DNA from 4 places in the Nonomuraea sp. NPDC003560 genome. Region 2 is predicted to be linked to each of the others. Evidence: riboswitches for the same ligand, from Rfam matches in the RefSeq annotation. Region 2 holds a riboswitch; each other region holds the start of a gene.
What was found. A riboswitch is a leader RNA that binds a small molecule or an ion and turns the genes downstream of it on or off. The one in region 2 is predicted to bind cyclic di-AMP.
Positions count from the first base shown of each region.

Region 1: another riboswitch for cyclic di-AMP. It lies ahead of ACFYUV_RS18535 (CHAP domain-containing protein); the one in region 2 lies ahead of ACFYUV_RS24375 (NlpC/P60 family protein).
Region 3: another riboswitch for cyclic di-AMP. It lies ahead of ACFYUV_RS21580 (hypothetical protein); the one in region 2 lies ahead of ACFYUV_RS24375 (NlpC/P60 family protein).
Region 4: another riboswitch for cyclic di-AMP. It lies ahead of ACFYUV_RS07810 (C40 family peptidase); the one in region 2 lies ahead of ACFYUV_RS24375 (NlpC/P60 family protein).

Region 1 is NZ_JBIAOF010000004.1:509,161-516,837, reverse strand. It holds gene ACFYUV_RS18555 (extracellular solute-binding protein) at 1-536, opposite strand, end outside; gene ACFYUV_RS18550 (RNA polymerase sigma factor) at 909-2,249, opposite strand; gene ACFYUV_RS18545 (YciI family protein) at 2,295-2,732, opposite strand; gene ACFYUV_RS18540 (class I SAM-dependent methyltransferase) at 2,889-3,707, shown strand; gene ACFYUV_RS18535 (CHAP domain-containing protein) at 3,762-4,457, opposite strand; cyclic di-AMP (ydaO/yuaA leader) riboswitch at 4,471-4,608, opposite strand; gene ACFYUV_RS18530 (Gfo/Idh/MocA family protein) at 4,726-5,679, opposite strand; gene ACFYUV_RS18525 (aldo/keto reductase) at 5,699-6,520, opposite strand; gene ACFYUV_RS18520 (hypothetical protein) at 6,618-7,562, shown strand; gene ACFYUV_RS18515 (DUF6716 putative glycosyltransferase) at 7,559-7,677, shown strand, end outside.
Region 2 is NZ_JBIAOF010000006.1:166,538-174,214, forward strand. It holds gene ACFYUV_RS24365 (RDD family protein) at 1-1,192, opposite strand, end outside; gene ACFYUV_RS24370 (amino-acid N-acetyltransferase) at 1,278-1,847, opposite strand; cyclic di-AMP (ydaO/yuaA leader) riboswitch at 2,135-2,286, shown strand; gene ACFYUV_RS24375 (NlpC/P60 family protein) at 2,293-3,336, shown strand; gene ACFYUV_RS24380 (LuxR C-terminal-related transcriptional regulator) at 3,424-3,636, opposite strand; partial or broken gene ACFYUV_RS24385 (cytochrome P450) at 4,380-4,805, shown strand; gene ACFYUV_RS24390 (winged helix-turn-helix transcriptional regulator) at 4,839-5,237, opposite strand; gene ACFYUV_RS24395 (NADP-dependent oxidoreductase) at 5,318-6,247, shown strand; gene lysX (bifunctional lysylphosphatidylglycerol synthetase/lysine--tRNA ligase LysX) at 6,295-7,677, opposite strand, start outside.
Region 3 is NZ_JBIAOF010000005.1:204,217-211,893, reverse strand. It holds gene ACFYUV_RS21605 (DUF421 domain-containing protein) at 1-326, opposite strand, end outside; gene ACFYUV_RS21600 (rod shape-determining protein) at 323-1,309, opposite strand; gene ACFYUV_RS21595 (PadR family transcriptional regulator) at 1,394-1,891, opposite strand; gene ACFYUV_RS21590 (MDR family MFS transporter) at 1,948-3,402, shown strand; gene ACFYUV_RS21585 (DUF5302 domain-containing protein) at 3,450-3,650, shown strand; cyclic di-AMP (ydaO/yuaA leader) riboswitch at 3,816-3,950, shown strand; gene ACFYUV_RS21580 (hypothetical protein) at 4,126-4,833, shown strand; gene ACFYUV_RS21575 (alpha/beta fold hydrolase) at 4,888-5,778, shown strand; gene ACFYUV_RS21570 (hypothetical protein) at 5,809-6,180, opposite strand; gene ACFYUV_RS21565 (roadblock/LC7 domain-containing protein) at 6,207-6,578, opposite strand; gene ACFYUV_RS21560 (DUF4388 domain-containing protein) at 6,611-7,435, opposite strand; gene ACFYUV_RS21555 (roadblock/LC7 domain-containing protein) at 7,439-7,677, opposite strand, start outside.
Region 4 is NZ_JBIAOF010000002.1:524,901-532,577, forward strand. It holds gene ACFYUV_RS07785 (sensor histidine kinase) at 1-778, shown strand, start outside; gene ACFYUV_RS07790 (response regulator transcription factor) at 799-1,455, shown strand; gene ACFYUV_RS07795 (phosphotransferase family protein) at 1,445-2,524, opposite strand; gene ACFYUV_RS07800 (NYN domain-containing protein) at 2,669-3,991, shown strand; gene ACFYUV_RS07805 (NlpC/P60 family protein) at 4,124-5,050, shown strand; cyclic di-AMP (ydaO/yuaA leader) riboswitch at 5,401-5,565, shown strand; gene ACFYUV_RS07810 (C40 family peptidase) at 5,696-6,178, shown strand; gene ACFYUV_RS07815 (hypothetical protein) at 6,349-7,182, shown strand; gene ACFYUV_RS07820 (M48 family metalloprotease) at 7,194-7,677, shown strand, end outside.

The sequences.
Region 1 (7,677 bases), on a different contig from region 2:
CCGGCCTTCTTGAACAGGTCCGTGCGGTAGCACAGGCTCATGCCGCCGATGTCGGTGCCGAGGCCGAAGATCTTGCCGTCGGCCGTCACGCCGTTCTCCCACTTCCAGGCGGGGTAGTCGGCCTTGCGGCCCTCAAGGCCGTACTCCTTCAGGTCGGCCCACCACTCGGGGTGCGCCTTGGCCAGGCCCATGCCGCCCTCGTCGATGCCGACGACGTCGCCCGCGCCGTTGCCGGACTGCAGCCACTGGATCATCTGGGGCCAGTACTGCTGCTCGAACTGGTCGGTCAGGTGCTCTTCCTTGATCTGGATGTCCTTGTGCTCGGCGTTCCACTTCTCGATGGCGTTCTTGTAGCCGAAGTTGGAGCCGCCGCCGAAGGTCTGCACCCGGATGGTGACGGGCTCGGCCGCCGCCGCGGAGGAGGCGGGGCTGTTGCCGGCGGCCGGCGTGTCGCCGCTGCCGCACGACGCGACGGTCAGCGCCGCCGCGGCCAGGGCTGAGGCCGCGGCCAGACCGCGACGCTTGCTGATCATCATGGGGGACCCCTTCTCGGGTGACTGATGGGAGGTGCACCGCGGCACGCGCTCCGCCGCGGTGGGAGTGTTTGGGAGCGCTCCCACAAAGGGTGCACTTACCGGCTGTGTCCGTCAATCCGCCGAAACGGAACCGTTACCAATCGTGCGTTTTGCCACCCAGAATCAGGATTTAAGGGGATGAAGGGTGTGAAGGGCTGTTTGGGAGCGCTCCCACCTCAAGAGACATCTTTCGTGCCGCATCAAGGGCATGTCGCCCGGACCCTCCAGGCTTGCTCCCGGTCAGGTGTTGCTGTCACGCAGCGTGACGATCTTCTGGAACGGTCCAACGTTACCCGCCGCTCGGCCCGCGCCCGGCTTCTGGGGAGGCGGGGCTCAGCAGGCGGCGGCGCGTTCGCGGAGCAGGGCGCGCTCGCGGGAGTTGCGGGTCATCGAGGCCGCCCGTTCGAACTCGGCCCGCGCCTCGCCGCGCCGGCCCAGCCGGAACAGCAGGTCGCCGCGGACGCTCGGCAGCAGGTGGTAACCCTTGAGCGCCGGCTCGTCCATGATCTGGTCGAGCAGGTCGAGGCCCACCGCCGGGCCGTAGGCCATCGACAGCGCCACCGCGCGGTTGAGCTCGACGACGGGGGAGCGGGCCAGCCGGGCCAGCGACTCGTACAGGCTCGCGATGCGCACCCAGTCGGTGTCGCCGGGGTCGAACGCGCGGGCGTGGCAGGCCGCGATCGCGGCCTGCAACGTGTACGGCCCCACCACGCCCGCCCGCTCCTCGGCCAGGCTCTCCACACGCTCCTCGGCCAGGCTCCGGGCCCGTTCCTCGGCCAGGCTCCGGGCCCGTTCCTCGGCCAGGCTCCGGGCCCGTTCCTCGGCCAGGCTCTCGGCTCGGGTCAGGGCCGCCAGTCCGCGGCCGATGAGCAGCCGGTCCCACCGGGTGCGGTCCTGCTCCAGCAGCAGCACCGGCTCCCCGGACGGCCCCACCCGGGCCGCCGCCCTGGACGCCTGGATCTCCATGAGCGCGACCAGCCCGTGCACCTCGGGTTCGGCGGGCATCAGCCCGGCCAGCACCCGGCCCAGCCGCAGCGCGTCCTCGCACAGGCCGGGCCGCATCCAGTCGTCGCCCGCGGTCGCCGAGTACCCCTCGTTGAAGATCAGGTAGATGACCTCCAGCACGGACGACAGGCGTCCGGCCAGCTCGGCGCCCTGCGGCACCTCGAACGGGACCTTCCGGTCGGCCAGGGTGCGCTTGGCCCGCACGATCCGCTGGGCGGCGGTCGCTTCGGGCACCAGGAACGCGCGGGCGATCTCGTCGGTGCTCAGGCCGCCGAGCACCCGCAGCGTCAGGGCCACCCGCGCCTCCATCGACAGCGCCGGATGGCAGGCGGTGAAGACCAGCCGCAGCAGGTCGTCCTCGATCTCGTCGGGCTCGGGCGGCTCAGCGGCGGTCTCCAGCCGGTGGCCCAGCTCGGCCAGGTTGCGGGACATCCGCTCGTTCCTGCGGATCAGGTCGACGGCGCGGCGCTTGGACACCGTCATCAGCCAGGCGCCCGGGTTGCGTGGCACGCCCGATTCCGGCCACTGCTCCAGGGCCGCGACCAGCGCGTCCTGGGCCAGTTCCTCGGCCAGGCCGACGTCGCGGACCAGCCCGGCCAGACCGGCGATGAGCCGGGGCGCCTCGATCCGCCAGACCGCCTCGATCGCCCGGTGGGTGTCGGAAGCCATCACCGGCTCATGACACCAGCACCGTCCGGGGTCCGCAAGCCGAGGTCAGCTCTCCCGCCCGCCCAGACGCCGGCGCATGGCCCTCTCCCGCTCGACCTCCGCCGGGTCGGACGAGGCCGCGTCGGGCGCGTCGGAGGCGTCGTACACCCGCCACACGTCCAGGCCGATCCCGTCATAGCCCTCGGGGACGGGCACGCGCATCGCCCATTCCAGAGCCTCCTCCCTGGACTTCACCTGGATCAGCCAGAACCCCGCGATCAGCTCCTTGGCCTCGGCGAACGGGCCGTCGATCACTGTGGCCCGGCCGCCGCTGTAGGCGATCTGCGCGCCCTGCGAGCTCGGGTAGAGCCCTTCGGCGGCCAGCAGCACCCCGGCCTTGGCCAGCGCCTCGTTGTAGGCGTGCATGTTGTCGACGAGCTCCTGGCTGGGCAGCGCCCCGGCCTCGGTCTCCTCGTTGGCCTTGCCGACGATCATGAATTTCATCCTGCCGTCCCTTCCGTCCGCGGCCCCCGGGGCGGAGCCGGCCTCGCCGAAGCGTCGAACGGGCGCCGGCCGGATCGACACGCGGGCGCGGACCGTCCGCTTCCAGGGCACCGTACCGGTCGTGCGGCGGGGTGGCCGATGTGCCATCCTCGCCCCATGCCCCAACCCGCACCAGACGCCCCCGTGCCCAACCGGGCCCTGTGGGACGAGCGCGCCCGCGTCCACGGCTCCACCTCGGCCGACCGGTTCTACGACGTCGACGCCTTCCTCGCCGGCCGGCAGACCCTCTACCCGCTCGAACGCCGCCTGGCCGGCGACGTCGCCGGCCGGGACCTGCTCCACCTGCAGTGCCACTTCGGCCTGGACACGCTGAGCTGGGCACGTCTCGGAGCGCGGGTGACCGGCGTCGACTTCTCCCCGGTGGCGGTCGCGCGCGCCCGCGAGCTGGCGGCCAGGGCAGGGCTGGCGGCCACGTTCGTGGAGGCGGACACGCAGCGGCTGCCGGCGGAGCTGGCCGGCGGCTTCGACGTGGCGGTGGCCACGTACGGCGTGTTGTGCTGGATCGGCGACCTGGACGCCTGGATGCGCGGCGCGGCCATGGCGCTGCGGCCCGGCGGCCGGCTGGTGCTGGTCGACCTGCATCCGGCCTACCAGACGGTGGCCTCGCTCGACCCGCTGGTGGCCGACTGGCCCTACGGCGGCGGCCAGGCCCACCGGGAGACGGTGACCGGCACGTACGCCGACGCCGCGGTGGTGACCGGGACCCACGAGGCGGTCGAGTACCCGTACTCGGTGGGCGAGATCGTCACGGCGGCGGCGCGGGCCGGGTTCACGGTGGCCGAGCTGGGCGAGCACGTCGAGACCGACCTCGACCCGCGCGGCCTGCTGCCGGAGGGCGCGGACGGCCGGTACCGGTTCCCGTTCGGGGACTCGCACCTGCCGATCCTCTACTCGCTGGCGGCGGTCCGGCCCTGAGACGCGGCGAGCGCGCGTCCCTCGTGCGGGACGCGCGCTCGGAGCGGGCGGAGGTCAGCTCGCGTACTGCGGGTATCCGTAGCCGACGACCTGCGACTTCGGACGGACGCGCTCCTCGACCTTGCCGTTGCCGGTGTTGCCCTCGATCGTGGAGATCGTGCCATCGCCGTTGTCCTTGACGACGAAGCCGACGTGCTGGATGGCGTCCAGGCTCTTGCTGCCGCCCCAGGAGAAGAAGACCACCGCGCCGGGCCTGGCCTCGGCGCCCCAGCGGTCGTTGGCGGCGAACCACTTGGCGTGGGCCACGGTCCAGGCGTCCCAGCCGACCTGCGGGCGGGCGCCGGTCTGCTCGCCGACCCAGGAGACGAAGATCGAGCACCAGGGGGCGTTCAGGTACATGGCGCGGGTGCCGCCGTCGCGGGCGATGGTCTCGGCGGCGCGCTTGGAGTCGGCGTACCACTTCTGGAACTTGGTGCCGCCGCCATAGGCGTTCTCGGAGGTGCCGACCTGGGCCTTGGCCATCGCCAGGACCTGCTGGGCGGTGACGTTGACCTGGGTCTCCTCCGCCTTGCGGGTCTGGGCGGCGGCCTGCGGCGCGGCGGCCGAGTGGCCGGCCGCGGCGGCCGGGCCGGCGCTGTCGGCGGCGGCGGTGGTGGCGTGAGCGCCGATGGCGGAGGCGAGGATGGCCGCGCCGAGCGCGGCGTGGGCGTAGGTGATCTTCGGGGCACGGATGGGACGGTGCGTGGCCATCGAGGGCATTGACTCCTTGCTTCCATGCCGCTTACCGGGTTAGCTGACGGGTTCGGACGTGGAAGCTGCCCTACGGCACCGAAGTGCCGATTCACCCCAAAGGACGTGGGTCCCCGGTTCCGCCCGGAGGCGGATTCAGCGGTCACAGGACGATCCTGTGAAATGTCTTGCGATGGTTGGACAAAGCCGGATAAACCGGACATCTGCCGCGAGATGCCCCACAAGGTAATACATCGGGCAAGAGCCAGGCAAGTGGCTAAAGGTCCAGCTAGGAGAGTTGGGCCCGTGCTTCGGCCAGAAGCCCCATCATGGCAAGGGATTCGTCAAGCGGCATGATCTCGCTCTCCGTGCGGCCCTCGATCGTGGCCGCGCGCACCTCGCGCAGCTCGCCCGCGTAACCGTTGTCGGCCGGGTCGAGCACCAGCTCCTCCGTCTCCATCGACGGCCCCGACAGCAGCACCCGCCGCGGCGCCCAGAACGGCGCCAGGATGTCGGCCCGCATCGACGTGCCCACCACGCTCGCGTCGTTGGCGTGATGCGCCAGCAGCGACACGTCCACCAGGGCCCGCCGACCGTCGGGGTACAGCAGCAGCCCGCCGGCCTCGGCGTCGACCCCGCTGGGCGCCAGCGAGCCGGCCATCCGCAGCTCCGCGGGCATGCCGAGCAGCAGCTGGGCCAGCCCGAACGGGTAGATCCCCAGGTCGAGCAGCGCCCCGCCGCCCAGCTCCGGCGCCCACAGCCGATGGGCGGGGTCGTAGGGCAGCGCGAAGCCGAACGAGGCCCGCACCGACCGGATCTCACCGAAGCGCGGATCGGCCGCCACCCGCTGGATGAGCGGGTTGAAGCGCATCCACATGGCCTCCATGAGGAAGACCCCGGCCGCGCGGGCCAGCGCCACCATGCGCCCGGCGTCGGCCACGTCGGCCGCCAGCGGCTTCTCGCACAGCACCGACTTGCCCGCCGCGATGGCCGCCTCGGCCACCTCCAGGTGCTGGGCGTGCGGCGTGGCGACGTAGATCGCGTCGACGGCCGGATCGGCGCACAGGGCCTCGTAGGAGCCGTAGGCCGACTCCGCGCCCAGCTCGTCGGCCAGCGCCCGCGCCCTGAGCGGGCTCCGCGAGCCGACGGCGGCCACCCGCATGCCGGGCTCGGCCACGATGGCCGCCCCCACGGTACGCGCGATGCCGCCGGTCGCCGCTATTCCCCAGGTGAAATCTCGCACGACCGAGATCGTAGAGCGCTCAGGTCAGGTTGAACGAGTCGGGGTCGGGCCCGATCCGCCGCCCCGCGTTCATCGCGCCGATGGCCGCCATGTCCTCGGTGTCGAGGATGAAGTCGAACACGTCGATGTTCTCCTCGATCCGCGACGGCGTGACCGACTTGGGGATCACCACGTTGCCGAGCTGCAGGTGCCAGCGGAGCACGATCTGGGCGGGCGTCTTGCCGTACTTCTCCGACAGCACGCGCAGCGCCGGGTCGGCCAGCAGCCCCTTGCCCTGCCCGAGCGGGCTCCACGCCTCGGTCAGGATGCCGTTGGCCTCGTGGAAGGCCCGCATCTCGCGCTGCTGGAAGTACGGGTGGAGCTCGATCTGGTTGATCGACGGCGTGATGTCGGTCTCCTCCATCAGCCGGGTCAGGGTGGCGACCGTGAAGTTGGAGACCCCGATGGCCTTGGCCCGGCCGTCCCGGTAGATCTTCTCCAGCCCCCGCCAGGCCTGCACGTACCTGTCCTGCTCCGGGACCGGCCAGTGGATCAGGAAAAGATCTACGTAGTCGAGGCCCAGGCGGGCCAGGCTCTCGTCGAAGGCCTGCTCGGCGCGCCCGTGGTCGCCGTTCCACAGCTTGGTGGTGACGAACACCTTCTCCCGTGGCACCCCGGCGGCGCGCACGGCCCGGCCGACGCCCTCCTCGTTCTCGTAGGCGGCGGCGGTGTCGACGTGCCGGTATCCGGCGCGCAGCGCGGCCGTCACCGCGTGCTCGGCGTCGTCGGCAGAGACCTGCCAGACGCCGAAGCCGAGCTGTGGTATCTGCACACCGTCGGTGTTGAGCATCAGCGAGTTCATACCCTCCATTGTTCACGTGTCGTTTCTTGCGGCTTAAGCAGGCCGGGCTACCTTGAGGCGGGTCGTGCAAGGCCATCCACCGGCTGGGGGAAACAGAGTGGTCAGACAGGCGTCGGCCTGGGTGGAGTCTCCGCTCCAGATGCTGTGCGCCGTCGAGGCCCACCATGCCGGGCTGCTCGGCCCGGACACCGTGGTCGTGCCGCGCGCCGGCCTGCGTCCGCTGCGCGCCACCCGCAAGGAGCTGCGCCGCCTCGACCTGCCCGCCGGCCTGGTGCTGGACGAGCCGCGCGAGCGCATGCCGCGCCGCGTCCAGGCCGTGGGCGACGCGTTCTCCGGCAAGGTCCAGATGCGCTGGCTGACCTCCGACCCCGGCCGCATCGTCGTCGTGGACGACGGCCTGGCCACGCTCAGGCTGCTCGAACTGCTGGCCGCCGGGCCGTTCCGGCCGCTGCTGCGGGCCCGGGCGACCCCCTCGCGGGCGCGCGCCCTGCTCGGCCTGGCCGCCGCGCTGCGGCTGCGGATGAGCCGGGTGTCGGTCTTCACCGCCCTGCCCGTCCCCGACGAGCTGGCCGCCGCCGTCCGGGGGGCGGGCGTGGACCTCGTCCGCCACGACTTCGCCTGGCTGCGCGCCCAGCCGCCGAGCGCCCAGGGGCCCGCCGAGCGCACGGTCGTCCTCGGCACGTCCCTGGTCCGCAACGGGCTGGTCCACCGCGACCACTACCTGCGCTGGCTGACCGACCTGGCCGGACGCGAGCCGCTGGCCTACTACCCGCACCGCCGCGAGGACCCCGTCGACCTGGCGCTGATCGGCGAACGTCCCGGCATCACCGTGCACGACGCGGGCGTGCCGGCCGAGCTGACGCTGCGCGGCCTCGACGCCGGGCAGCGGGTGCTCAGCCTGCCCTCGACCGCGATCACCTCGCTGCGGGTGCTGCTCGGCCCGCGCGGCGTCGAGGTCGAGCCGGTGGACGTTCCCGACGACTGGTGGACGAGCAGGGCGGCCCCCGGCCTGCGATCGCATTTGACAGGAGCTTCCAGGTGAGGGTGCTGGCGATAGCCGACTCCGACTCGTATCTGAAGTGGGCGGCCTGCCTGCTCGACGACCTGCCCGCGGGCTGCGAGAGCGAGCTGGTGGTGGTGCGCACCCCGATCGCGCC
Region 2 (7,677 bases):
TGAGGCTGACCACGAAGTTCACGACGCCGAGGATGACGCCGTCGATGATCCTCGCGACCAGACGCTGCCACCACTCCGCCAGGGGGGCCGGAGCTCCCGGAGGCTGCACGCCGACGGGCTGACCGTAGGGCTGGCCGTAGCCGGGCTGGCCGTAGGGCTGCGACTGCTGCTGCTGGCCGTATGCCTGGCCGTACTGCTGCTGGTCGCCGTACTGCTGGCCGTAACCCTGTTGCTGGTCGCCGTACTGCTGCTGGGCGTAGCCGCCCTGCTGGCCGTACTGGGCGTCCTGGCCGTAGCCCTGCTGCTGGCCGTAGTCGGACTGCGGCTGCTGGCCGTAACCCTGCTGACCCGAGGCGGCCTGCTGGCCGTACTGGGCCTCCTGGCCGTAACCCTGCTGACCGGAGGCGGCCTGCTGGCCGTAGCCGGGCTGGGCGTACTGCTGGCCCGAGGACTGCGGCTGCTGGCCGTAACCCTGCTGGCCCGAGGCGGCCTGCTGGCCGTACTGGGCGTCCTGCCCGTAGCCCTGCTGCTGGCCGTAGTCGGGTAGCGACTGCGGTTGCTGGCCGTACTGCTGCTGCTGACCGTAACCCTGCTGGCCCGAGGCGGCCTGCTGGCCGTACTGGGCCTCCTGCCCGTAGCCCTGCTGACCGGAGGCGGCCTGCTGGCCGTAGCCGGGCTGGGCGTACTGCTGGCCGGAGGCGGGCTGCTGTCCGTAACCCTGCTGGCCGTACTGGGCTTCCTGGCCGTAGCCGGGCTGCGTGTACTGCTGGCCCGAGGACTGCGGCTGCTGACCGTAGCCCTGCTGACCCGAGGCGGCCTGCTGGCCGTACTGGGCCTCCTGGCCGTAGCCGGGCTGCGTGTACTGCTGGCCCGAGGACTGCGGCTGCTGGCCGTAGCCCTGCTGCTGGCCGTAGCCCTGCTGACCCGGGGCGGCCTGCTGGCCGTACTGGGGCTGCTGGCCGTAGCCCTGCTGCTGGCCGTACTGCTGCTGTTGCTGGCCGTACTGCTGTTGCTGGCCATAGCCCTGTTGCTGCTGCTGACCGTATGGGGGCTGGCCGAAGGCATCGTCCGCCCGGTAGCCGACCACAGTCACGTCCGGGTCGGGCTCACCGGGCCGACGGCCGTGGTGCTGGCCGTACTCGGGGTTCTCGCCGGAATCGTCCTGTGGGTACGGCGGCTGTCCGGTGCTCACCGTGTCACCTCGCTTCGAGTGCGCATGTGGCACGTGTCAGGACACATGCCTGTGCTGCCCAACGTATCGACATAGGTATCAACAATCACCTTTCCAAGTGGTCAAGGTCCGCGTCACCCGATGTCAGATGCAGCAGCATGCGGGTGTTGCCAAGGGTGTTCGGTTTGACGTGTTCCAGATCAAGGAACTCCGCCACACCCTCGTCGTACGAGGCCAGCAACTCGGCGTAGACCTCGGGTGAGACCGGTGTGCCCTGGATGGGGCGGAAACCGTGCCTCGCGAAGAAGTCGACCTCAAAAGTCAGACAGAATACACGCCGCAGCCCCAGATCCTTCGCCTGCCGGACGAGTGCCGAGACGATCCGCCGCCCCACGCCCAGCCCCCGGCACGCGGGATCGACGGCCACCGTACGGACCTCGGCGAGGTCCTCCCAGAGCACGTGGAGCGCGCCGCAGCCGACGACCTCCCCGCCCCGCTCGGCCACCCAGAACTCCTGGACGTCCTCGTACAGCGTGACCGTGGCCTTCTCCAGGAGCCGCGGCCCCGCGCCCGCGTAGGTGTCCACGAGACGCCTGATCGCACGCACGTCGGGCGTGCGCGCACGCCTGACCACGACCGCGGTCTCGGGGACTGCCACTTCGGCCACCTGCTCCATGGCTCCCCAGGGTACAGATCTCATTACGGCTCGGCCCTAAATCCCACGTCTCGGGCATCTCATCACATCCCGTGGTCAGGTGAACACGGGCCGACTTGGAGCTTTCCTCCAGACCTCAGCACCCCGAATGCTGGACAAAAGGTGCAGAAGCCCGCTTCCGTACGGCTACCCACGAGATCACCTTGTGACCCTTCAGTTGTGAAACCTCTACAGACTCGGCAGTTCCGGTTGAGCGTGAACCCGGAGTGCATTAGTGTCCAGCGACGATGTTCTCCGCGTAATGCGCGCGGAAAGACACGCCCAATTCCCGCAAGGGAAGCCGGGGAACCAACGGCGGCGAGCACCTGGCGCCACCACTTGGGGTGAATCCGACCATCTCGGTAGGGCTGCTCCGGCCCGAACCCGTCAGCTAACCCGGCCGGCGTCGATGAGAGGAGCTCGGTTGGTGAAGCGGACGTTCGACCGCTCGGGGACGTCCGGGGGCAGGCACGCCCGCCCCCAGGAGCAGGCCAGGCGCGCACACCGCCTCGGCGTCATCGGCGTCACCGTCGCCGCGATGCTGTTCGCCGTCCCCGTCGGCTCCGCCGCCGCCGACCCGAAGCCGTCGCTCTCCGAGCTCTCCGACCAGGTGGAGAAGCTGCACGAAGAGATCGAGACGCTGGCCGAGCAGTACAACGAGCAGCGCGAACGGCTGAAGGCCGCCCAGAAGGCCAACGACTCCGCCCAGAAGATCCTGGCCACCAGCGAGTCCGACCTGGCCGCCAAGCGCGCCAGGGCCTCGCTGCTCGCCCAGAACGCCTACATCACCGGCGGCCTGGACAAGGCCCTGGCCTTCGCCCAGTCCGGCGACCCCGAGACCTTCCTCGACCGGGCCGCGACCACGTACGCGCTCGAACAGCAGCAGGGCGAGGAGGTCAACCAGCTCGCCAGGGCCATGGAGGCCGCCGAGCGGGCCAGGGCCGGCGCCAAGACCCGCATCGCCGAGGTCCAGAAGCTCGTCACCGATCTGGAGAGCAGGCGCTCGAAGATCACCAAGCTGGTCACCAAGGTCGAGAGCAACCTCTACCGGCGGGCCGTCGGCGAGGCCGGCCGTCCCGGCACCCGGGCCGTGCGCGTCAACCTGCCGGTCATCGGCGACGGCAAGGCCGCCCAGGCCGTCAAGTGGGCCCTCACCCAGCAGCTCAAGCCGTACGTGTGGGGCGCCGAAGGGCCGCGCTCCTACGACTGCTCCGGGCTGGTGATGGCCGCCTACCAGCGCGTGGGCATCTCGCTCCCCCACTACACCGGCGACCAGTGGACGGCCGGCAGGCAGGTCAGCCGCGACCAGCTGCGCCCCGGCGACCTGGTGTTCTTCTACAGCGACCTGCACCACGTCGGCATCTACATCGGCGGCGGCATGATGGTCCACGCTCCGCGGACGGGTGACGTCGTGCGGGTCGCCCCGATCGGCGGGCGGCCGTTCGCCGGCGGCGTGCGCATCGCGGACTGACCCGCGCGCCGGTTCGCCCAGCGCCACTTCGCCCAGCGCCGGTTCGCCCAGCGTCACTGGATGATGAGCGCCACCGGATGAGCGCCGCTAGATGAGCTGGCGGCGCGCCGCCCATGCCACGGCCTCGATCGCCGTGGCCACGCCGATGCGGTCGCAGATGCCCCTCAGCCTGCGCCGTACGGTCCGTCCGCTGATGTCCAGCCGCCTGCCGACCCGATCGACCGTCACTCCCCTGGCCAGCTCGGCCAGTAACGCCAAATCCGCGTGGCTCAGCTCAACGCCTTCTGTGAGCACATCCACCGGGAGCCCTCCCCCAAACAGCAGAACTCGGACCTTTCAGGCGAAGCAAAGCCGCTCGTCTCGGTGAAGGTAAACGCATCGCGGAAAGGTCGTCAAGCGCCACAATCGGCGCCCTTGACCAGTGCTATTGACATGATCACTTATATGTGACGTACTCCGCATATGTTGGCACGCCGTGGTCCGCTATGAACGGTCCAAACGATCAATTCGGCGGCCCGGTTCCACCTCCGATGAGCGCCACCGACGTGCTGGGTTTTGATCCCTCGGATCCGCAATTTGTGCGCGATCCGTACGTCCGATATCGCGAGCTGCGAGCCGCCGGGCCGATCTTCAGAACGCGCGGCGGGCTGCTCGTCGTGACCACGTACGAGTTGTGCGCGGCCGTGTTGCGCGACCCCGGGTTCGGTCACGGAACGTCCTCGCCCGCGCAGGAAGAGGCAGGTCAGCCCGGCAGGTCGTTCCTGCTCATGGACCCGCCCGATCACACCCGGTTGCGTGCTCTGGTCAGCCGCGCGTTCACGCCGCGCATGGTGACCCGCCTCAGGCCGCGGATCGAGGCGATCACCGCCGACCTGATCGGGCGGCTGCCGGAGGAGGCGGAGCTGATTTCCGGCTTCGCGTACCCGCTGCCGGTGATGGTGATCAGCGAGATGCTCGGGGTGCCGCCGGAGGACCACGACCGCTTCCGCGGATGGAGCGAGGCCCTTGCCCGCGGACTTGACCCGATGCTGACAGACGCCCTCATGTCGGAAACGGAGCGTTCCAGGAACGAGTTCCGCGACTACTTCCGCCACCTGATCGCGCGGCGGCGCGAGCGTCCCGGCGAGGACCTCCTGAGCGCCCTCGCACACGTCGAGGAGCTCACCGAGGCCGAGTTGCTGGCGACCTGCGTGCTGCTGCTCGTGGCCGGCCACGAGACCACCGTCAACCTCATCGCGAACGGCGTGCTGAACCTGCTGCGGCACGACCTGCTGCACCGCGCCGCCGAGCGCCCGAGGGAGGTCGTGGAGGAGGTGCTGCGCTTCGATCCGCCGGTCCAGCTCACCTCCAGGATCGCGCTGGAGGACCGGGAACTGGGCGGGACGCCGGTGCCCGCGGGCTCGGCCGTGCTCGTGCCGATCGGCGCGGCCAATCGCGACCCCGCCGCGTTCGCCGATCCCGACCGGTTCGCCCCCGGCCGCGAGCCCGGCTGCCGGTGCGGCTCAGGCGGTAGCGTCGTAGCGTTCCCTGGCGGCCTCGACGTCCTCGATGTGCTCCTCGGCCCATGCCTTGATGGCGGTGACCAGCGGCATCAGGCTCTGGCCCAGCGGGGTGAGCGCGTAGTCGACGCGCACCGGCACCTGCGGCGTGATCCGGCGCGCCACCAGGCCGTCGCGCTCCAGGCCGCGCAGGGTCTGGGTGAGCATCTTCTGGCTGACCCCCGCGATGTGCCGGGCCAGGTCGCTGTAGCGGCGCTCGCCGGAGGCCAGCGAGCTGAGCACCAGCGTGACCCATTTGTCGCTGAGCCGGTCGAGCAGCTTGCGGGAAGGGCATTCGGCGAAGTAGGCGTCGAAGGCGAGTCTCGCCTGGTCACGCCGCTGCGCCGCCGTCGTGGTCGCCACCGTCTCACTCCTCGCTGTGTGTTACGCACTTCCAGGTGCCTACTTACTGAAAGAGAGTAACTCTTCCTAGGGTCACGGGCATGACGAACATGCGTGCACTCATCGGCGGCTCCGGCGCTCCCCGGCTGGTGTCCGCGCCACTGCCGGTGGCGGGGCCCGGCCAGGTGCGGATCAAGGTGGCCGCGGCCGGGGTCAACCCCTTCGACCTGGCCGTGGCGTCCGGGGCCCTGGCCTCGTACGGGCTGGCCAGGAAGCTCGACTCGTACGGGATCGGCTTCGACGCCGCGGGGACCGTCGACCAGGTGGGCCCGGGAACCTCCTTCAGCGTGGGAGAGGAGGTCGTGGGGCTCTGCGCGCGGCTGGAGCTGCCGTACAAGGCGCAGGCCGAGTACGTCGTGCTGGACGCCCCGGCGGTGGCCCGCGCGCCGCGCGGCGTGAGCCCCGTCCACGCGGCCACGCTGCCGCTGAACGGGCTCACCGCCTGGCAGGCGCTCGACCGGACCGGCGTCGGTCCGGGTGGCACGCTGCTGGTCACGGGGGCGGCCGGGGCCGTCGGAGGCTACCTGGTGGAGCTGGCCGCCGTGCGCGGCGTCAGGGTGGTGGCCGCCGCCGGCGCCGCGGACGAGGAGCTGGTACGCGGCTTCGGGGCGGAATGGTTCGTCCCCCGCGAGGAGGACCTGGCCGAGGCCGTACGGGCGCAGGTGCCCGGCGGTGTGGACGCCGTGGTGGACGCGGCCGTGCTCGGCCTGCCCGCGCTCGACGCCATACGGGACGGCGGAGCGTTCGTGGCCCTCGCGTCGGGGGTCGCGCCGGTGGCGCTGCGCGGCACGGACGTGGCCACCGTGCTGTTCCGCTCGGACGCCCGGCAGCTCGCGGAGCTGGTGCGCCTGGTCGAGGCCGGACGGCTGACGCTACGGGTGGCCGGGACGTACCCGCTGGAGAAGGCGGCCGACGCCCACGCCCGCCTGGCGGAGGGCGGCCTGCGCGGGCGGCTCGTGCTGGTGCCCTGACCGTCCGGACCGGCGCCCCGCACCTGCGCGGGGCGCCGGACGGCGGCTCAGTGGGTGGGCTTGACCAGCGGGAACAGGATGGTCTCGCGGATGTTCTTGCCGGTGAAGGCCATGATCATCCGGTCGATGCCGGCGCCCATGCCACCCGTGGGCGGCATCGCGTACTCAAGGGCCTGCAGGAAGTCCTCGTCGAGCTGCATCGCCTCAAGGTCGCCGCCCGCGGCCAGCAGCGACTGCTCCACCAGCCGGTGACGCTGGTCGATCGGGTCGTTGAGCTCGGAGTAGCCGGTGCCGAGCTCGGTGCCGAACCCGATCAGGTCCCACTTCTCGGTCAGCAGCGGGTTGTCGCGGTGGAGACGGGCCAGCGGCGAGGTCTCCAGCGGGTAGTCCATGACGAACGTCGGCTGCACGAGCGTGTGCTCGACCAGCGCCTCGAACAGCTCCTGGACGAGCTTGCCCGACCCCCACTTGGCGTCCCAGTGGACCTCACGGCGGTCGGCGATCTTCCGCAGCTCCTCAAGGGTGGTCTCGGTGGTGATCTCCTCGCCCACGGCGTCGGACACCAGGTCGTAGAGCCGGACCCGCGGCCACTTCTCCAGGCCGAGGTCGATCTCGACGCCGTCGTGCACGACCACGGTGGTGTCCAGGGCGGCCACGACGGCCTTCTGGTACATGCGCTGCGTCAGGTCGGCGATGTCGTTGTAGTCGAGGTAGGTGCCGTAGGCCTCGAGCATGGTGAACTCGGGGTTGTGCGTGGAGTCGGCGCCTTCGTTGCGGAAGTTGCGGTTGATCTCGAAGACCTTCTCGACGCCGCCGACCACCAGCCGCTTGAGGTAGAGCTCGATCGCGATGCGGAGGTAGAGCTCCATGTCGTAGGCGTTGATGTGGGTCTTGAACGGCCGGGCCGTCGCGCCGCCGTGGATGGGCTGCAACATCGGGGTCTCGACCTCGAGGTAGCCCTCCTCGTGCCAGAAGTCGCGCACCGCGCGCACGGTCGCGCTGCGCACCCGCGCCATCTTCCTGGCCTCGTCGTTGACGATGAGGTCGACGTAGCGCTGGCGCACCCGCGCCTCGGGGTCGGTGAGGCCGACGTGCTTCTCCGGCAGCGGGCGCAGGCACTTGGCGGTGATCTGCCAGCTGTCGGCGAGGATCGACAGCTCGCCGCGGCGCGAGGTGATGACCTCGCCGGTCACGCCGACGTGGTCGCCCAGGTCGACGTCGCGCTTCCAGGCCGCCAGCGACTCCTCGCCGACCTTGTCGAGCGAGATCATGACCTGCAGGTCGGCGCCGCCGTCGCGGAGTGTGGCGAAGCAGAGCTTGCCGCCCACGCGGTTGAGCATGACGCGGCCCGCGACCCCCACCGTCTCACCGGTGGCGGTGTCGGGCTCCAGGCCCTGGTGTTTCTCCTTGACCTCGGCGTTGGTCGCCGT
Region 3 (7,677 bases), on a different contig from region 2:
TGCCCGTCGCGGGCCAGGACGACCGGCGTGCCCTCGAACGCCCTGCCGACCGAGGGCACGGTCGCCGCCAGCCGCACCACGACCGAGTTGACCGCCACCAGGATCACCACGCCCACCAGGCCGCCGATCAGCGAGTTGTCCGGGCCGATGATCGCGTTCTGCACGACGTTGCTCATCAGCAGCATGACCACGAAGTCGAAGTTGTTGAGCTGCGCGATGCCGCGTTTGCCGGCGATGCGAAGCAGCACGGCGATCGTCACGTAGACGGCGATCGTCCTGACGGTCTTGTCGGCGACGGAGACCCCCAGGTCGAACAGGTCGCTCACCGGCGCCTCAGCTTGGCGATCAGCCCCAGGTCCTCCACGCAGCGTCCGAGCCCCAGGGCCACCGAGTCGCTGGGCCGCTCCGCGCGCCGCACCGGCATGGACAGCCCCTCCTGCAACCGCCGGCGCAGTCCGGGCAGCAGCGCGCCGCCGCCGACCAGCACCATTCCGCGCTCGCCCAGGTCGGCGGTCAGCTCGGGAGGGCAGCGTTCCATGGTGTGCTCCGCGGCCCGCACGATGTGCTCGACCGGCTGGACGGCCGCCTCGCGGACGCGCGCCGCGGGCAGCGCCACCGCGCGCTCCTCGCCGGTGTCGGCGTCCCTGCCGCGGATCAGCACGTTCCCGGTCGGCTCCCGCGTCGCGCGCAGCTTGGCCGACTCGGCCTCCCGCTCGTCGGCCAGCAGGCCGTGCTCGTCCTCGACCAGGCGGGCGACCGCGCGGGTCACGGCGTTCCCGCCGCCGCGCACGGTCCCGGCGGCGACCACGGCCCCGCAGGAGAGCACGGCGACCCTGGTGGCGTCCCGGCCGATGTCGACGACCATGTGCCCGGCGCCGTCGCGGACCGGCAGGCCCGCGCCGAGCGCGGCCGCGATCGCGTGTTTGACCAGCAGGATCCCGCGGGCCTCCGCCTCGAAGCCGGCGTCGCGCAGCGCCACCCGCTCGATCGGCGTGAACTCGTCGGGCACGGCCATCACCAGGCGCGGCCGGGGGAACGGGTGCCGGTGCACCTTGCGCAGGAAGTGCCTGATCATGCGCCGGGCGAGCTCGCCGTCCTGGGGCAGGCCGTCGCTGATCGGCCAGTACGTCTCGCCGTCCGTGCCGTCCGAGCCGTCCAGGGCCTCGGCGCCGAAGCCGACGACCCTGCCCGTCTGCCTGTCGCGCAGGACGACCGACGGCTCGTCCAGCACGATGCCCCTGCCCTTGGCGTAGATCCTCGTGCCGGCCGCGCCGAGGTCGATCGCCAGGTCACGACCCAGGAGGCTCATCGCCGTACTGGGAGGTTGAGCATCATGCCTGGGTGTATATCCGGCGCTTCTCCAACGCAACACCAGGAACCGCAGAGTTCCGTTTTACCCTTCGCGCCGCAGGGCGGCCAGGGTCTCGTCGGCCCACTCGATGCCGGAACGCGCCTGGTGCAGGCCGAGGGACAGCGCGTACTGGCCGAACAGGCCCCCGGGCCGGCAGTCGAGCGTCGCGAGGCGGGCCTGGAAGTGGGCCTTGATGCGCTCGACCACGGCGACGGCCTGCCCGGTGTCGAGCAGGGCCAGCAGGAACGCCTGGAGGGCGGTCTCGCTGCGCACGGTCGCCGACGGGTCGTGGCCGACCAGCCACTCGGTGACCAGCGCGCGGCCCTCGGCGGTGATGGCGTAGATCTTGCGGCCCCGGGCGCCCTCGTGCTCGACCGTCACCAGGCCGTCGGCGGCCATCTTGACCAGTTCCGGATAGATCTGCGTGTGCCCCGCCTGCCAGACGTGGTTGAGCGAGTGCTCGAACTTCTTGGCCAGGTCGTAGCCGCTGGCCGGGCCTTTGGTGGCGAGCAGGCCGAGGAGCGCGATCCGCAGGGACATGCCCGCCAGCATAGCGAAGGCTTGACATGTCAGCTCTTACATATCAATCTTCACCTGTGACTAATGACATGAAGACCAAGGGCAACGGTCTGGTGTTGCTGGCGGTGCTCGGCGGGATGTTCCTGGCGATGCTCGACCAGACGATCGTCGGCACCGCGCTGCCCCGCATCACCGGCGAGCTGGGCGGCACCCGGCTCTACACCTGGGTGGTCACGGCCTATCTGCTCACCTCCACCGTGACCGTGCCGCTGTACGGCCGGCTGTCCGACCAGCACGGCAGGAAGCCGCTGCTGCTCGTCGGGATGTCGGTGTTCGTCGTCGGATCGGCGTTGTGCGGGCTCGCCCAGGACATGACCCAGCTCATCGCCTTCCGCGCCGTGCAGGGGCTGGGCGCGGGCGCGTTGCTGCCGCTGTCGCTGGCCCTGGTGATGGAGATGTTCCCGCCCGGACGCAACGGCGCCCGCGTGCAGGGCGCGCTCGGCGGCGTGATGGCGTTGACGTACCTGGCCGGGCCCTTCCTGGGCGGGTTGTTCACCGACCACGCGAGCTGGCGGTGGGCCTTCTACGTGAACGTGCCGCTCGGGATCGTGCTGATCGCGATCGTGGTGCTGCGGCTGCCGTTCCGTCCGGGCACCGGCGGCGGGGGCCGGCCGGACTACGCGGGCATCGCGGTGTTCAGCGTGGCCATCAGCGCCCTGCTGCTCGGCCTGACCGAGAAGGGCCTGGACGGCAACTCCTGGACCTCCCCGCCCGTGGCCGGGCCGATCCTGCTGGCGCTGGTCCTGCTGGCCGCGTTCGTGCTGGTCGAACTGCGGGCGGCGAACCCGGTCATGCCGATGCACCTGTTCCGGGACCGCACGTACACGCTGGTCAACGCGACCTCGTTCTTCACCGCCTTCTGCATGTACGCCGGCGTGGTGTTCCTGCCGCGCTACTTCCAGCAGGCGCTGGGCGTCAGCGCCACCGAGTCCGGGCTGAGGATCTACCCGATGACGCTGGCGATGGTGGCGGGCAGCGCGCTCATGGGCACGCTGATGTCCAGGACGCGCACGTACAAGCCGTGGCTGGTCGGGGCGCCGTTCCTGCTGGTGGCCGGCAGCCTGCTCTGCCTGAACCTCACCGTGCGCACCGACGGCCTGCTGCTGGCCGGGTGGATGGCGCTGCTCGGGCTCGGCATGGGGCCGATGTTGTCGGGGCTGACCGTGGCTGTGCAGCAGGCCGTCGCGCCGCGGTACATCGGCACGGCCTCGGCCAACCTCACCTTCTTCCGGCAGATCGGCGGCTCGGTGGCGCTGGCGCTGGCCGGCACCGCGTACACGTCGGTCATCACCACGGACGCGCCGGTCCACGGGCTCGCGGCCGCGCACGCCTCGGCGGCGGCCGTGGTCATCCCGTCGCTGGGCGTGGCGGGCGCGGTGATCGCCCTGGTCGCGCTGGTCATGATGCCCGGCAGGCGGCTGGAGCAGGCGCCCGCGGCGGAAAGCAGAGTGGAGGCCGGTTTCGCGTCGTAAGCGACGTCGTGCGAAGCTGTGGATGTCCCCAGAACCAGGAGGTCCTCATGGCGGAAACACCGGAGCCGGAAGTCAGCGAGACTCCCGAGGACGAGATGAAGCGCAAGTTCCGCGAGGCGTTGGAACGCAAGCGCGGGCAGCAGGCCGACTCGGCCGCGGGTGGCAGGGGCGTGGACCCGTCGAAGATCCACGGGGCGCACGGTCCGGCAGCGAGTAAAAGATCCTTCAGGCGCAAGAGCGGCGGCTGAAAGGCCCGATTTAGCAGGGGGTACGGCATGCCGTGCCCCCTTTCTCTTTACCTCGATAGGTAGATCTTTACCCGGTTCATGACGATTCGTTTGTATTTGTCCGAATCTCTGGGTACCGTCTTAACCAATTACCAGCTGGTGGCGTAGTCCCTACCAGGAGAGGGACGACAGCTGGCGCCGAATCCCGACTTGTCGGGAACCGGGGACCCATCTCATTGGGGTGAATCCGGCCATGTGCCGGTAGGGCATCTCCACGCCCGAACCCGTCAGCTAACCCGGTAGGCGAGATGGAGAGGACTTCACGCATGTACCACCTCGTCGTACCCCCGGACAGTGTAGTGACGACCGCCTGCTGAGCGGTCTCTTCCCTGACTTCCCCCACGCGCCGCGTAACCACCTTTTCGGCGCTCTGCCCGGTTACGCACCGTAGTCACGCGCGTTCCCCCTGTCCCCTCGCGAAGGACTTCACTGCTTCATGTCTCGATTTGGCCTGCGCTCTCTCGCCCTGCTGTCCGTGTCCGCCATGGGCGCGCTGACGATCTCCGCCACCGGCGCCCACGCCGACACCGGCGACGACCAGAAGATCCTGCTCAAGGGTTCCACGAAGGCCTCCTACTTCTGGGACGACTCCTCCGGCCGGGCCGGCGACACCGGCCTCCCCGCCAGCGGCAAGCCCATGCAGAAGGGCCTGGCCGCCAGCCCGAGCTGGCCCCTCATGACCGAGGGTTACGTGACCTACAACGGCAAGAAGATGCCGTTCTTCGTGGGCGACCGCGGCCCCGGCGAGCCCTCCAGCCGTGGCGTCATGCTCGACCTCGACGCCAAGACCTTCGCCGAGCTGACCGGCGGCACCTTCAACCCCGACACGCTCGGCGTGGACGGCAACGGCGGCCAGGGCCACATCAAGATCGATTACGTCATCACCAAGTGGGGCGACGGCAAGGGCAAGAAGAACTACCCCGTGGCCTTCTCCACCGGCGCGTGGGGCAGGTTCGACGACAACCCGGCCGAGCCTCCCAAGGTGCTGGCCGACAAGCCCGCCGAGGACGCGGCCGGTTCCGCCGGCGGCCAGGTCGGGAAGACCGTCGCGATGGGCGGCACCGTCATGGCCGGCGTGCTCGTGCTGGCCGGCGGCGGCGTGGTGCTCGGCGGCGAGCGCCTGCGCAAGCTGCTCAACGACTGATCTCCGGACAGACCGCTCTTTACGCCTCGCGACCAGAATGACATTCTGGTCGCTGTGATCCAGCGCGCAGCCGCCAACGGCATCGAGATCGCCTACGAGAGCTTCGGCTCACCCACGGGCAGGCCCCTGCTGCTCATCATGGGACTCGGCGCCCAGCTCATCCACTGGGACGACGAGTTCTGCGAACTCCTGGCCGAGCAGGGCCACCACGTCGTCAGGTTCGACAACCGCGACGCGGGCCTGTCCACCCATCTCCACGACGAGGGCGTGCCCGCATGGGGCGCGCCCTCGCCGTACGTGCTGGACGACCTGGCCGACGACAGCGCCGGGCTCATGGACGTCCTGGGCCTGCCCGCCGCGCACGTCGTCGGCGCCTCGATGGGCGGGATGATCGCCCAGGCGCTGGCCATCCGGCACCCCGCCCGCGTGCTGAGCCTGACCTCGATCATGTCCACGCCCGGCCCGCAGGCGGCCCCGCCGACCGAGGCGGCCGCCGCGGTGCTCTTCGCCAAGCCCGCGACCGACCGCGAGGGGGTCGTCGCCGGCGCGTTGACGACCTGGGCCGTGCTCGGGTCCCCCGGCTGGGAGCTGGACCGCGAACGCGTCACCAGGCTGGCCGGGCTCGCCTTCGACCGCTGCCACGACCCGGCCGGCACGGCCCGCCAGCTCGCCGCCATCATGGCCTCCGGCGACCGCACGTCCGCGCTGGGCGGGCTGAAGGTGCCCGCGCTGGTCATCCACGGCGAGGACGACCAGCTCGTGCCGCTCGCCGGCGGGCGGGCCACGGCCGCCGCCATCCCGGGCGCCCGCCTGGTCACCTACCCCGGCATGGGCCACGACCTGCCCCGCGCCCTGTGGCCCGCGATCGTCGCCGAGATCACCGCCCACACCGGCTCCGCGACGCCCGCCCGGCCCGAGCCCGCCCGGCCCGAGCCCGCCGCGTGACCCGCCGCGGAGCCTCCCTGCGCGGGCCGGTCAGAGCTCCAGCTTCTCCTCGATGACCTTGAGCATGTGCCGGGCCAGGGCCAGGTTGGCCCGGTTGCGGTCGAGGGCGAGGTAGAGGAACAGGCCCTTGCCGCTGCGGCCGGTCAGCGGGCGGATGATGTGGTACTGGGCGGTCAGCGTGATCAGGATGTCCTCGATGCCGTCCTTGAGGCCCAGCGAGTCCATCGTGCGCAGTTTGGCCTTGATGACCTCGGTGTTGCCCGCCGCCGCGACCTGCAGGTCCAGCTCCTTCGAGCCGCCGAGCGTGCCGAGCGCCATGCCGCTGCCGTGGTCGACGATCGCCGCCCCGATCGTGCCGTCGATGCTCATCATCTCTTTGAGGGAGACGTCCATGCCTGCCATGCTTTCCTCCGCTTCGGTGGGGATGGTCAGTGCTTGCGTGCCACGGCGGCCACGGAGGCCGCCGTCTTCCTGCCCTCCAGCCGGAGGAGCCCGACGTTGGCGCCGGGTCCCGCCAGAACCGTGAGGACGATCGTGGGGCCCGCGGCGTAGAAGGCCACGAACCCGGCGGTGCCGGACACGAGGGTCTCCTCGAACGTCCCGCGGCCCGCCATGGTCAGCATCCGGCCGCTCATCGCGAGCAGCGCCGCCGACAGCGCCGCCACCTGCTCGCCGGTGTCCCCTTGCAGGTCGCAGGCGATCCGCAGGCCGTCGACGGTGCACGCGACGCTGCCGGTGACGTCCGGCGTGCGGCCGCGCAGGAGCTCCATCTCCGCCAGGACCTCTTGCCGTAGCTCCACGGGTGGCCTCCTCCTGCGTCGTGAGGGGAACCTCACGGCATCTCCTCCAGCGCCTTCTTCAGCCGCAGCAGCAGCGTCAGATCGGTCGGGTCGCCCGTCGGCACCGGCCCGGCGGCCCCCGCCCGCCCGTTCCCGGCGGGAACCGCCACCGCGCCGGGCACCCGCCTGGGCAGCGCCTCCCCGTCGTCCGGACGGCGTTGCGCGGGCCGTACCGGGTCCGGCGGGACGAGGAGGCCGGCGGCGGCCAGCCTCCTGACGGCCACCAGCACCGAGTAGCCCGACCGGCCCAGGTGCCGGGCCAGCTCCAGCGGGGTCGCCTTGTGGTCGGCCCGTACGACGACCTCCCACTGCACCTGGCTGAGCGCCACGCCATGCCCGGGCAGGCGCGGGACCGGCCGCACGGGCTGGGTGTCCACCTCCGGCGAGGGCCAGATGCCGGCCAGCTGCTCCCGGCGGCGGGCGGACTCCCGCACCAGCTCCTGGACGTCGAAGAACCACTGCCCGCCCAGCCAGTGCTCCTCGCCGGGCCGGAACTTCGGTCGCACGCCCGTCACCGGCAGCAGGAAGAAGGCGGCGTCCTGGACCACGCCGAGCACGGCGTACTGGAGCTCGGCCAGGGTGACCGGACCCTCCTGGAGCAGCCGGGCGCGGCCGCCGTCGGCCTGCAGGGCGCGCAGGGCCGACTCCGGCACCCGCCCCCTGGCCGCGAACAGCCGCTCGACGCCCGGCGTCTGGGCGCACTCCATGTACGTCACGCGCCCGTCCGACAGGTAGATCGTGCCGTTCCGGCCCACGCGGAGCGCCCCCGTCGCGCGTTCGCGGGCAAGTCCGGCGAGGAGTGAGTCGAGCGCGGCCATGGCTCAGGTGGTCAGCAGGTCGGAGATGGCCCGCAGGCGGTACCGGGCCAGGGCCAGGTTCGACCGTTCCGGGTCGAGGCGGACGTAGATGACCAGCGGCCCCTCGAAGACCGTCTCCAGCAGCCGGAGCAGGTGGTGCCCCCGGTCGGTGGTGACGAGCATGTCGTCGATGCGCACGATCTCGCCGGGACACGTCCGGGTCAGCCCGTCGGTCGTGGCGCGCAGCGCCTCGGTCAGCGCCG
Region 4 (7,677 bases), on a different contig from region 2:
CCTGACGCCGCTGTGGGGGGCGGCGTTCGGGGTCACGATCGTGCTGACCGTCTACGCCTGGGGCATCGTCATCCGGGCCAGGCGGCAGCTCGTCTGGTCGCTCAGGCAACGGGCCGAGACCGCCGCTGAGGACGCCAAGCGGCTCGAACGCGAGCGCATCGCCCGCGAGATGCACGACGTGCTGGCCCACCGCATCTCGATGCTCAGCCTGCACGCCGGGGCGCTGGAGTTCCGTCCCGACGCGCCCGCCGAGGACGTCGCCAGGGCCGCCGGGGCGATCAGAAGCAACGCCCACCTGGCGCTCCAGGACCTGCGCGAGGTGATCGGCGTGCTCCGCCACACCCCGCCGGGGGCCGCCGACCCGGTGCCCGACCGGCCGCAGCCGACGCTCGCCGACCTGCCCGCGCTGGTCGAGGAGTGCCGCCAGGCCGGCATGGACGTCCGCCTCGACCTGGGCGCCGCGGACGGCGTCCCGGCCGGGGCGGGCCGCAACGTCTACCGCATCGTGCAGGAGGCGCTCACCAACGCGCGCAAGCACGCGGACGGCGCCCCGGTGGCCGTGGCCGTGGCGGGCGAGCCGGGCGAGGGGGTCTCGGCCGAGGTGCGCAACCCGGTGTGGTCGCGGCACGGGCCGCGCATGCCGGGGGCGGGCGCCGGGCTCATCGGGCTGACCGAACGGGCCGAGCTGGCCGGCGGCCGGCTGGAGCACGGCGTGACCGGCGGCGAGTTCCGGGTGCGCGCCTGGCTGCCGTGGCCGCCGGAGCAGGACGGGGAGTGACGTTGACCGACGGAGGGCAGATGGACGCGCCGATCAGGGTGCTGATCGTGGACGACGACGCGATGGTGCGGGCCGGGCTGTCGATGATCCTCGGCGGGGCCGCGGACATCGAGATCGTGGGCGAGGCGGCCGACGGGGCCGAGGTGCCGCCGCGGGTGGCCGAGCACCGGCCGCACATCGTCCTGATGGACATCCGCATGCCGGGCGTCGACGGGCTCACCGCGACCGAGGCGCTGCGCCGCACCGCCTCGCCGCCCGAGGTCGTGGTGCTGACCACGTTCCACGCCGACGCCCAGGTCGTGCGGGCGCTGCGCGCGGGGGCGGCCGGCTTCCTGCTGAAGGACATCCCGCCCGGCGACCTGGTCGACGCCGTCCGGCGGGTGGCCGCGGGGGAGCCGATCCTGTCGCCGGCGGTGACCCGGCAGCTCATCTCGCACGTGTCCGACGGGGGCGGCCGCGACCGCACCGAGCGGGCGCGGGGGCTGCTCGGCCGGCTGAGCGAGCGGGAGCGCGAGGTCGCGCTGGCCGTGGGGCAGGGCAGGTCGAACGCCGAGATCGGGCGGGAGCTGTTCATGAGCGTGCCCACGGTCAAGGCGCACGTCTCGCGCATCCTGACCAAGCTCGACCTGAACAACCGGGTGCAGATCGCGCTGCTGGTCTACGACGCTAGCGGGTGAGCAGCTCCTCGATGGCGGCCCGGTGGAGCACCAGGTCGTCGGGGTCGTCCGGCATGGGCTGCTCGCCGAAGTGGATCCTGCGCTGCCACACCCGGGCCATGATGACGCCGTGGCGGAGGGCGGCGTACATCTCGTAGAAGTCGAGGTCGCGGGGCTCGTAGCCAGTTATTTCGCAATATTTCTGGCAAACGTCGTCGCGGCGCATGAAGTCCGGCATGCCGGGCAGGCCCATCGTCACCGCGAGGTCCTGGAAGAAGCGGTGCAGGAAGATCATCCAGGAGAGGTCCAGCTCGCGCGGGCCCACGGCGGCCATCTCCCAGTCGAGCACCGCCACCGGCGTGAAGTCGCGGTACATCACGTTGCCGATCCTGGCGTCGCCCCAGGTCAGGACGTCGGGGCCGGGGTCGTCCGGCCAGTGTGAGCCGAGCCAGTCGAAGGCCCGCTCCAGCATGGGGATCGGCCGGGCGCCGTGCGCCCACCGGTAGTAGGCGCGCTGGGCCTCGACGTGCGCGCGCAGGCCGTCCGTGCCGCCGGGGGCGAGCGGGCCGAGCACCGCGACCTCCTGCCCGGTGTACGGCGTCTCGTGCAGCGCCGCCACGAGCCCGACGCTCGCCTCCTGCAGCCGCCGCCGGTCGCCGGGGGAGGCGTCGTGCAGCCAGCCCCCGAACGTGTACGGCATGACGTCCGGCGGCACGTCGCCCTCGGCCCGCTCCATGACGAAGAACGGCGTCCCGAGCGGCGCGGGGTCGGGCTCGAACCAGAGCGGTCTCGGCGCTGGGATCCCAGCTTTCTCCCTGGCCAGCCGCATGACCTCGAACTGGGCCCGCAGATCGTAGGAGGGGAACACCGGAACGGCTTCCGCCGCAGGTGCGAGCCTGGCCACGCACCGCCGCGTCCCGGCGGCCCAGGTGGCGGTGAAGAACAGCGTCTCGCTCGACATGCCGTTGCCGGAGGGCCGCGACAGCTCCGACACCGTGGCGTCCCCGCCGACCCGTCCGCGCAGCCAGCGGGACGCCCGCTCGCGCAGTTCCGCCAGGTCACGCGTGGACGTGCGCATCTGTTCCGTCACCGCTCACCTCCAGGCCGCACCGCTGCCCCGGCTCAGTCGTATACCCCCTACCAAGCGCTTGTCTAGGTTCAAGGGACCGTTACGGTCAGGTACGCAAGAGCCGTACCCTTGTCTGAAAGGGCATGTCACGAAGGGACAAGTGGGATGAGTTCAGCGGGTGAAGGCCTGTCTCGCCCGCTTCCCGAGCAGGTGCGCCTCAACGTCGTCGACCTGGCCGCCCAGGTTCTCGGCACGATGCCCGCCGTCTCCGTGCCGCCGCCGCTGCGCGGCATCGCGAAGTTCGACCCGCGCAAGCGCGCCAAGCTGGGCAGCGCGCCGATCGCCGCGCAACTGGAGAACGACAAGAAGTTCCGCGAACTGGTCGCGGAGTCCGTCGCCGCCGGATGGCCCGAGCTGGTCGCCGCGCTGGCCGAGGGCAGTGTGCCGCCCGCCGCCGACCCCGTGCTGGTGGCTGCCGCAGCCTATCTCACCAGGCCCCCCGGCTGGGCGGAGATGATCGAAACCGCCCGCGCCGACCTGGAGCAGTCCGCCGTGGCGGCCGAGGGGTCCGAGCGCGAGGAGGCCGTCACGCGGCTGCGTGAGCAGCTCGCCGCGCAGAAGACCGCCGCCAAGGAGGAGGCCGACCGGCTGCGCGAGCAGATCAAGGCGGCCCGCGCCGAGAACTCCGACCTGCGGCGCAAGCTCCACGACGCGCGCGAGCGGGCCAAGGCCGCCACCCGCAGGGCCGAGGAGATGGAACAGGCCGCCGACGACGCCCGGCACGCCGCCTCCGCCGCCGGGAACGCGGGCGAGGCCGAGCTGCGCCGCCTGCGCGAGCGCCTGGCCGACGTGGAGAGGCAGCTCGAAGCCTCCCGCCGGGCCGCCCGCGAGGGCCGCAGCATCGAGGACGCCCGCATCAGGGTGCTGCTCGACGCCCTTCAGGACGCCTCGGCCGGGCTGCGCAGGGAGCTGGCGCTGCCCACCACGATCAGCAGGCCCGCCGACTCGGTCGCGGCCAGCACCGGCGAGCGTCCCGGGGTGCGCGGGGTGCCCGCGCGGGCCCTGGCCGACGACGACCCGCAGCTCCTCGACCAGCTCCTGGCGCTGCCGCAGGTCCACCTGATCATCGACGGCTACAACGTCACGAAGACCGGCTACGGCACGCTCACCCTCGCCGACCAGCGCAACCGGCTGATGACCGGCCTCGGCGGGCTGGTCGCCCAGACCCGGGTCGAGGTGACGGTGGTCTTCGACGGCGCCGAGCTCAACGCGCCGGTGCAGGTGGTGGCGCCGCGCGGGGTGCGGGTGCTGTTCAGCGCGCCGGGGGAGATCGCCGACGACCTGATCCGCCAGCTCGTCCGGGCCGAGCCGCCCGGCCGGGCCGTGGCCGTCGTCTCCTCCGACCGCGAGGTAGCCGAGTCCGTACGCCGGATGGGCGCCAGACCGGTTCCGTCCGGTCTGCTGCTGCGCCGGCTGGGCCGCGCATAAGTTACGAATTAGCACTATTGGCGAGACCCAACCCGCCACTTCTGTACTATTTCGCCCCAGGTGTAATCCCTGGGAGGCGACGCTGTGAGGTTTGGCCGGGTGACGGTGGCCGCGGGTCTCGCGATCGGACTGATGACGGTCCCGATGGGTGCGGCGCTCGCTGATCCCAAGCCCACTCTCAAACAGGCCAAGGCCAAGCTGGAGAAGCTGAACGACAAGGCCGACAAGGTGGTCGACCGGTACAACACGGCGACCGAGAACTACAAGAAGGCCAAGGACGCCTACATCAGGCTCAACGACCGCTACAAGCAGAAGCTGCAGACGGTCGCCGACCTCCGCGCCGAGATCATCAGGGTGGCGGTGGACTCCTACAAGCTGGGCGGGGACGTCACCTCCCTGCCCGGCATGGTCGGCGTCGACGATCCCGAGAACCTGCTGGCCGGGCTGGCCATGGCCGGGCAGCTCTCGCGCGAGCGGCTGGAGAAGCTGGCCGCCTTCGACCGCGAGAACAAGGGGCTCAAGGCCGAGCGCGACAATGCCGAGACCGCGCTCGCCGACGCCGACAAGGAGCGGGACGCCGTCCAGCGGGAGCGGGCCGAGGTGCTGAAGCTGGTCGGCCAGCAGAAGAAGCTCCTGGACAAGCTGGGGGCCTACAACCCGGGCAATCCCAACAGCACCGGCATCAAGTACACCGGTCCCGCCTCGGGCAGCGCGGCGGCCGTCCTGAACTTCGCCTTCGCCCAGGTGGGCAAGCCGTACATCTACGGGGGCACGGGCCCGCGCGGCTACGACTGCTCAGGGCTGACGCAGGCCGCCTGGCGCGCCGCCGGCGTCTCACTGCCGCGTACGACGTGGCAGCAGTGGGCCTGGGGCGCGAGCCGGAAGGTGGACCTCAAGGACCTCCAGCCGGGTGACCTCATCTTCAGCGAGGGGCTCGGGCACGTCAGCATCTACGCGGGTGGCGGCAAGATCGTTCATGCGCCGCAGACGGGCGACGTCGTCAAGGTCGTCCGCCTCGCCGACTACGGTCGCCCGCTCGTCGGAGCCATCCGCCCCTGACTCGGCCCCCGCCCGAAATCTCGGGCGGCTTCGGCGTGCCCGTGAGCGCTGCGGCGAACGGGACAAACGGGGCGAAAGGGCCCTGACAATCAGGTGTGCCGGGAAGTGTGAGAAGGGTCACAAAGCGGTAACGGAGTCCTGAGGTCCAGCAGGGGTTTCACCCTTGACTTGCACCTTTATCTGATCTTTACAGGCCGAGTCTCCCTTTGCCAAATCTTGACCCCTCGGCGTAGTTTCTGGCGTCGCGGTCAGCAAGCCATGCGCACCGCGGATCGACATCGGAACCCCGATGCGGACCAGATAAAAATCCAGCGGTCGCCGCCGATATCCCCGTTCAGGCACAACCATCGGGCGGCGACCTGCCGAGTCCGTGCAGCCAGGAGGCACGGAGCCGGGGACCCAAAGATCCCGTCATCCCCCGGGATCAGGGGTGAATCGGCGCGTCTTTCGCGCCGTAGGGCGACTTCCAGGCCCGAATCCGTCAGCTAACCCGGTAGGCGTTCGTGGAAGACACAAGGAGAAATCCTGTCTACCTCCCTGCATAACCCCCGTCTGTCCCGTCTTGCCCTGAGGGGCGTCGCACTCACGATGACCGTGACGGCCGGAGGTGCGGTTCTCCATGCCGTACCGGCCGGGGCGCAGACGGTGAGCGAATCGGCCGCCAGGCTCACCGCGGTGTCCAGCACCGCCAAGGCGGCCACTGCGAAGTCGGCCAGGTCGGCGAAGACCGTCAGGTCTGCCAAGTCGGCCAAGGCCGCGCGGCAGGCGTCGAAGGCCCGCAGGGCCGTCGCCGTCGCCAAGCATCAGGTCGGCGACCCGTACCGGTACGGGGCCACGGGCCCTGGTGCGTTCGACTGCTCCGGACTCGTCCAGTACGCCTGGAAGAAGGCCGGGGTACGACTCCCGCGCGTGACGAACAGCCAGTTCGCCCGCATCAAGCGCAAGGTCTCCTGGCGCAATCTCAAGCCGGGCGACCTGATGTTCTTCAACGGGCTGGGCCACGTCGGCATGTACGTCGGCCACGGCAAGATGGTCCATTCGCCGCGGACCGGCGAACGGGTGCGCATCGACAAACTGGGCGGATGGCGGAAGTCGTCGTTCGTCGGCGCGGTGCGTCCCGGCGCGTGACAACGGGCCCCGCCCGGACCCTCCCCGGTCCGGGCCGGGGCCTGTCGCATGCCCGGCCCCGAGCAGGACCCGGTCTGGCGAAGGGCTCGGCTCCGGGACGGGATCGGTCCGGCGAAGGGCTCGGCCTCGGGAAGGGGCCGGGAGGGGCGTGGGCCTACTAGCATCGGGCCGTGTCCTCGCAGGTGCGTCCGTCCCTTCGCGGTCCGCGGCTGCTCCTCTCGGTCCTGCTGCTGTCGACGGCGGTGCTCGTGGTGGCCGACGCGCCGCCCGCCGCCGTCCTGCCCGCCGGGGCGCGCGGGTTGTGGAGCGACGGCGGTCAGGTGGCCCGCGGCGCGCGGTCCGTGGTCGTGGGGCACCGCGCAGAGCCCGGCGTGCTCGCCGATCTGGCCCGCCGCGCGGATCTCGCCGGACGGCGGGTGTCCGCGATGCTCGGCCGGCCGGTGCGCGCGCTGGTCGTCGTGCCGGACTCCGACGCCGAGGCGGCCGGGCTGGCGCGCACGGGCCCGCTGGACGGGCTGGCCGCGGTGGCCGACGGCGCCAGGGTGATCGTCGTGCCCGGCTCGTTCGCCCGGCTCACCTCCACGGGACGTGACGTTGTCCTCACCCATGAGCTCACCCACGTCGCCGCGGGCACCGACCGGCTGCCCGTCTGGCTCTACGAGGGGTTTGCCGACTACGTGGCCTACCGCGACGCCGGACTCCCCGTCGGGACGGCCGCCGCCGAACTCGCCGCCGACGTAAGGGCCGGCCGGCTGCCGAGCGAGTTGCCCGGACCTGCGGCTTTCGCCCCCACGGCCGCCGATCCCGGACGGCTCGCGCGGGCGTACCAGGAGGCCTGGATGGCGTGTCGCTTCCTCGCGGACCGGTTCGGTGACGGGACCCTGGTACGGCTCTACCGTGATGCCCGCGTGGCCGGCGTCGATCAGGCGCTCGCCTCCGTGGGGCTCACCGCCGAGACGCTGGCGGCACGGTGGCGCGAGTACGTACGAGAGCAGCTCGCGTGAAGGGGAGGCAGATGAGCGAGCGGAACGACCCGTCCCGGGAAGGGGACGAGCCCGCCGGAGCGGTCGCCGGAGGGGCCGATGAGCCCGGCACGGCGGTCGCGGCGGCGCACGGCGGCGGTGTGGCCATCAGGGACGACGGCGGGGACCGGCCCGGTGAAGGTGCGCCGCGGGAGCCGTCCGGCACCAACGAGCCACCCGAGTCCCCGGGCCACCCCGACGACCCGGACTATCCGGACGCCCGCCCCGACGCGGACGCCGACCCCGACACCGAGGACCCCCGTCACCCCCGACCCCCCACCCCCGACGACCGCCCCCACGCCGACGCCCCCGCCACCGACGCCCAGCCCCCCGCGCAGGCCGCCGAGGACACGGACACCCCCGGCAAGAGCCCCGAGCCCCCCGTCGACCCGGGAACGGGCGGCAAAGGCGGCGGCAAGGGCAAAGGCGGCGGCAAGGGCAAGGGCGGCGAAGGAGGCGGCAAGGGCAAGGGCGGCA